Regions from separate parts of the Paenibacillus sp. JL3B1040 genome, predicted to be linked through region 2. Evidence: riboswitches for the same ligand, from Rfam matches in the RefSeq annotation. Region 2 holds a riboswitch; the other holds the start of a gene.

What was found. A riboswitch is a leader RNA that binds a small molecule or an ion and turns the genes downstream of it on or off. The one in region 2 is predicted to bind cyclic di-GMP.
Region 1: linked by a shared signal. The riboswitch ahead of ACZF99_RS18475 (Hpt domain-containing protein) and the one ahead of ACZF99_RS10390 (transglutaminase-like domain-containing protein) in region 2 are both predicted to bind cyclic di-GMP.

What each region holds. Positions count from the first base shown of each region.
Region 1 covers NZ_CM169317.1:4,095,891-4,099,002, forward strand. The annotation lists gene ACZF99_RS18470 (chemotaxis protein CheA) at 1-590, opposite strand, end outside; gene ACZF99_RS18475 (Hpt domain-containing protein) at 571-1,392, opposite strand; cyclic di-GMP riboswitch class I at 1,536-1,621, opposite strand; gene ACZF99_RS18480 (FMN-binding protein) at 1,781-3,112, opposite strand, start outside.
Region 2 covers NZ_CM169317.1:2,335,505-2,338,616, forward strand. The annotation lists gene ACZF99_RS10385 (MFS transporter) at 104-1,492, shown strand; cyclic di-GMP riboswitch class I at 1,586-1,664, shown strand; gene ACZF99_RS10390 (transglutaminase-like domain-containing protein) at 1,680-2,486, shown strand; gene ACZF99_RS10395 (hypothetical protein) at 2,703-3,112, shown strand, end outside.

The DNA of each region.
Region 1 (3,112 bases), 1.8 Mb from region 2:
GCTTCGAGCGTCAGCGTGGCAGTCTCGTTCTTCCCGGCAGCAGCCCGCTCGTCCGGGACCTCGATGCCATGATCGATGGCGTTGCGTACCAGGTGCATGATCGGATCCGAGATATGCTCGATAATATTCTTGTCGACTTCCGTATCCTCGCCGACCAGTTGGAGCCGTACGAGCTTCTCCTGCTTCCTGCACATATCCCGGACGATGCGGTGCATTTTCTGAAACGTGTTCACCAGCGGAACCATCCGGATGGACATGACCTTATCCTGAATTTCTCCGGTAATTTTGCGCAGTTGCCGCGCCGCTTTCCGGAACTGTTCCAGCTCAAGGCCCGCCAATTCGGGATTTTGCGTGACCATCGATTCGGCGATAACCAATTCCCCAACCAGGTCCATCAACTCGTCCAGCTTGGTCAAATTTACGCTGATGAAACTGGACTGCTGCGTAGTTGCGGTCGAAACGGGCGGCTTGGCCAGCGATTGCGACTCCTCCGGCGGAAACGACGCGACGCCGGAGGCTCCGGGGGACGGCCGCTCTTCGACAAGCGGCGGTTCGATTGCGGAGTTGCTCTCAAGAATAACCTCCGGCATGGAATCCGCCAGGAGCGCGGGTTTCCGGCAAGTCCCCGCGGGCTGTATACTCGCTGATCTCAAGATGTTTGAGACAAGGAGCTTGCGAAAGATAGGCGGTGATGGTTTCGGCGCTTTCCCCGTTGCGGAAAAACAACTGAAACCCCTGCTCCTTGATGATTCCTGCGGAGTCCAGGTTGCTTTCAATGTCATCAGGCCAGTAGCTGAAATGCTCGGTCCACTCCTTCAGACTATGGACCACCTGGTATGCACGTACATTTTCCATATTGTAGTCGTCGTCGAAGAACAGGACTGCTTTCAAGCGGGCACCATGTGCGGCGAGGGCGGTACTCTCGTCCAGGCTCCCGCTGTCGGCTTGTTTGGAGACGGGAGCGTCCCGCCCGCCGTCATGCCGGTGCTTAAGCTCTTCCAAGTGGTGGCGGATGCTGCCCATCAGCGGCGCACAATCGCCGTCGGGCGAATCGCCCTGCCTGATCTTATAAAGCTCAAGCTTGATAGAGTCCCCACCTTGGAGCACCAAATCGGATAATGCCGAATAATCGGTTACTCGGGGTTGATGTTCGCGGATATAAGCAAACAGATCCTCGATGACGTGAGACAATGCCGCAATATTGTCGAAGCCCATCATCGTGGAAGAACCTTTGATCGTATGCATGATACGGAAGATGACATCGATCGCGGCGGAGGAAAACGCATTCGCTTCCTCGCATTCCAAAATGCACTGCTCCAGCTGTTCCAGCAGTTGCGAATTCTCGTGAAGATATATCTCCAATAAAGGATCCGAAGCACCAAATTCTCCCATGATATGTTCTCCCCGTCACATCAATTTTCGACAATTTTACTTATTATTCGACAAATTCTTCGTACAAAAAAACTCTTTCTCGAGAAAGCTGCATTTTCGAAGAAAGAGAACTGTTTGAAAGATAGAATCGCATCCACAAGTTACCATGAAACCCGGCTGCCCTGGTAACGGTTACGTTAGGCCCGTGGCTTTGCGTCCTTGACTTTCGGCAAGTTTGCCCTTCTAGTAAAATTGCTATTTTTTAGTTAATTTATACTAGCATGCAAGGACAGAAGTTGTAAACTAGGAATTTTAAATTTCTCCATGCGCACGAACAAAAGCCCCCTCGAACGATTCGAGGGGGCTTTACGCACCAAGCCTTTAGGCTTGCCAAATCCGGCAAAAGCGATTATCTGCCGGCGTTCTCCAGCGCATTCTTCACGGCGTCCACCACTTGGGCAGAAACGGCTTTCATGCCCTCCGTATCGCCGAAGGCTGCCGGACGATACCCGTATTTATGCAAGGCTCCTTCGGCAGTCGGCGTTTCGAACTCCGTCTTGACGGCTTTCTCGTCGACGGTCAATTGATCTTCCGTCTTGATTTTCCCGTTCGCGTCAAGATAGAACACTTCCATTTTGAACGGCACGTTGTTTTGCACCGTTACCATAACGTAAACGGATTTGTCTTTGTTGATCCCGGCAAAAATGCCATTGATGTAGGCTGTTTTGTACGACTCGTTGATTTCTGCCTTCTTATAAGCATTTTCGACGGCCGTTTTCAAAGCGGTACTGCTGCTGGTTGCGCCGGATACCACATCGACCTTCGCCGCTTGCTCTCTCGTTCCGGCAAACAGCAGATCGCGGGTCAAGATCGGGATCGCTCTGATAACCTCAGGATAAGCTGAATCTCCGCGGTCAATCATATTTACCCCAACGCGATACAGCTTCAGACCAACGATGACGCCGTTGCGTAACGTAACGTCGGCACGGTTCGTCCCTTTGTCATAAGCGTCGCCAAAGGCGGTGTAGGTGCCGTCTTTGTAAGTACCTTGCGTTGTTGACGCGTTGTTCAGCAGGTCGGCAAATGCCGCTCTGGCCGCGAGGGACAAGTCCTCTTGAAGTACGATCGGCGTCATGTTCACGCCTTTTTGGGTCAAGCCTTCGTTCAGTTGAGCAACAACGGTTTGTTGCTCTTCCGTCAGCTTGTCGGCTGCGATCAATTTACCATCTGCACCAAACAGATGTACATTTACGTTCGAAACTTGGTCCGCCTTGATGTCGGCCAGAACCAGCAGTTTGGACAGGTTGTCGACACCGGCGAAGGTGCCTTCAAAATATTTCGCTTTGCCCGACACTTTCAACGCTTTTTCAAAAGCTCTTTCCACGGCCACGTTCCAGCTGTGGCTACTTTCGGTTGCGCCGGCAATCGCGTCGACGCCGTCGCTGAAGTTCTCGATGTACGAGCCGTTGGCGAGCAGTTTCGCCGTCATCGGAGCATTGGCTTTCACCACATCGGCATATGCCGTGTCGCCCCGATCGATCAGGTTGGAGCCCAGTCTGTACAGCTTCAGGTCAACCAGCTTGCCGTTGCGGATGTAGACGTCGGCTCGCTCCACGCCTTTATCGCGCGCTGCGCCGTAAGCGGAATAGAACCCGTCGATGTATTTCGAATCGTTGTTTACTTTCGCATTTTGCTCCGCGTCCCAATAAGCGTTCACAGCCGCCTTAAACTCGGCTTCCTG
Region 2 (3,112 bases):
TAATATCCTTTAGGTTATGAATACATAAATTAATATATATTTTTCATTATTAATATTCAATCCTACAATAACTTGTGAGGAAATCGATAGGGGGGACGATACGATGAAAAATGCCGATTCATCCGAGGCACGCGAGAAGCTGATCCGCATTTTGGCGTTTACCATGATCTTGTCATCCATGGGGGCAACGATGTTTAATATCGTGCTCCCTGAAATCAAAGGTGAATTCGGCTTATCCGTCACTCAAGTCAGTTGGGTTTCGACGGCATATGCTCTGATTTACGCCATCGGCGCCGTGATTTACGGGAAGCTGGCGGATGCTTTTCAGTTGAAAAAACTGCTGACGTTCGGGTTAATCCTGTTTTGTTTGGGTTCAATGACCGGATTGTCGGCTCAGGCGTATTGGATGGTCTTGCTGGGCCGCGTGCTGCAGTCGGCCGGCGCGTCGGTGGTTCCCGCAGCCGCGATGATCATTCCGGTGCGGCATTTTCCTGCCGAGCGCCGCGGATATGCGCTGGGAATTACAGCCACGGGGCTGGCGATCGGGGGCGCGATTGGGCCGGTCGTATCCGCGCTGCTGGTCAGTCTGGTCGATTGGCGATGGTTGTTTTGCATCCCGATGCTGATGCTGTTTACGCTGCCGTTCTACCGCAAATACCTCAGCGATGAGCCGATTCGGGCCGTTCGGATCGATTGGCTCGGCGGAGGGGTGCTGGGCATCACGGTCACTCTGTTATTGCTCGGCGTAACCTATGGGCGATGGGAGCTTTATTTAGGCAGTTTGATCGGGTTTCTCCTGTTTCTATGGCGGATCCGCCTAGCTCCGCAACCGTTCGTGGATCCGCGATTATTTCGGAACACGGGCTATGCGCTGGGTCTGCTGTTGTCGGTGCTGGTCATGGGGATCGGCTATGCGCTGCCGTTCCTGACGCCGCAGCTGCTGGCCGAGGTGAATCGGCTGCCTGCCGGTTGGATCGGATTTGCCATGGTGCCCGGGGCTGTTGCCTCGGCGATCCTCGGCCGCAAAGGGGGCAAGTTGGCGGATGCCAAGGGCAATTCCTTCGTCATCTATGTGGCTTCCCTGCTGCTAATCAGCTGTTTTGCCCTGATTTCGGTGCTGTCCGGGGCGGCGGCGGGCTGGATTGCGGCGATTCTGATCCTGGGCAATGTGGGGCAAATGTTCATGCAACTGGCGTTGTCCAACACGATTTCCCGCACGCTGCCCAAAGAGCAGACCGGGGTAGGCATGGGTCTGTTGTCCATGTTGGGCTTTTTGTCCGGCGCGGTTTCGACCAGCCTTTACGGCCATGCCGTGGATCACGGCTCGTCGTCGCACTGGAATCCGCTGAATCCGTTTGAGGGCTCTGCCGTGTATGGCAATATCTACATGGTTTTGGCAGTGCTTCATATCGGAATCCTTCTTTTTTACTATTTTTTCTTTAGTCGAGTCGGACGATCCCGCAAGGAGGAATCGATAATGAGGCAGGTCTAAAGACCTGCATAAAAGACGGTTTTGGAGCCGAGTAGGATGAATCCGGATTAACAAATGACATGATCTGTGCCGATACAACTTCTAAAGAGCTTTATCCGATAAAGGCAAACCTGTCGAAAGGCAGGGACGCAAAGCTATAGGGCCTAAGATAGTTTGGCAGCCAGCTACCGAAGGGAGTTTTTTTGTCATGAGAAAGTGGATATCCGTAACGCTCGCGATCATTATTGGGTTCGGAGGAGCCGGCGCAATTCCGGTTCAAGGGGCGGAAACCCCGGGCTGGATCGATAAAACCATGGTGGATCAGGGAGCGATCCGCATCAACTATGACGTTAAGACGAAGATCAAAACCAAGCTGCAGATCGCCAAGGGCGAGGAGAAATACACCTACACGTTAACACCCGGAACGAACGGAGAGACGTTTCCGCTTCAACTGGGGAACGGAGAGTATGCGGTCAGTCTTTTGGAACAGCTTAAAGGGACAACGTACCGTTTGGTCCATAAGGACACGGTCAAGCTGCAACTGAAGGACGAGAAGCAGGTGTTTTTGCATTCCACGCAAAACGTAAATTGGGAACCGGACGGCCGCGCGGCGAAAATCGCCAACGAGTTGATTCAAGACGCGGTCGGAACCGAGGAAAAAGTTCAGATCATCTATGATTATGTCACCAGCACCATCAAGTACGACGACAGCTTGGCCTTCAGCGCCACCTCCAGTTACCTGCCCGATCTCGACCGGACGCTGACCCGGAAGAAGGACATTTGCTATGGATTCTCTTCCTTGTTCGCGGCGATGCTGCGCAGCGTAGGGATTCCGGCCAAATTGGTGATGGGGACCTCGGATTATGTCAGTACCTATCACGCCTGGAACGAGGTTTATGCAAACGGTCGCTGGATCACGATTGATACTACGGCGGACGCGGGCTGGAAAGGAACGACGACCGCTTATACGATGATCAAAGATCCCGCGAAATATAAGGCCGAGAAAATATACTAAGTTGCGAACCCAATCACGCCGGTTGCGGAATACGCGCCGCTTCTGACATTTCGATCCTGTTTGCCGGGTCGGGTGTCGAAGCGGCTTTTTTGCGTTCACCGTTCCTCCGATTCCCGCCAACCGATCAGGATTGTTCAGAAGTTGTATAGACTCCCTGTTTATACTCCTTGCAAACGTATGTCACAACAAAGCACGCCAAGCAGGGAGAGGTTCAAGGTGATGAATGTTGTCGCTCACTTTAGGGACGGTTCCCGCGGCATGGAGCTGGATACCTTTCGAGAGATCGAACTGACCAAGCAACTGAGAAGATACCGGCAAAGAGGCTTTTATATGAACTACCGGAAAAATCGAATCGGAATCGTGGCGACGCCGGACGGCCCCGTTTTTTTTGGCAACGGGCAGGTTTACCTTTTGCGGGAGCAGCCGTTTCGATTTTGGCTCCACCAGCAGAAATGGAGAATCGGGTTTCGCTTTGAATGGAACGGCGAAATGAAGCTGAGCTTCACCTATCCCCGGATCGTTTACCGCGATGGCCGAACGTGGGAGGTTGACGAATTTCGCGATTTTTGCTGCTGGTTGGTGGAAGCGGTGAAAAAAAACAATTTTATGGATTTCTATACCGTAAA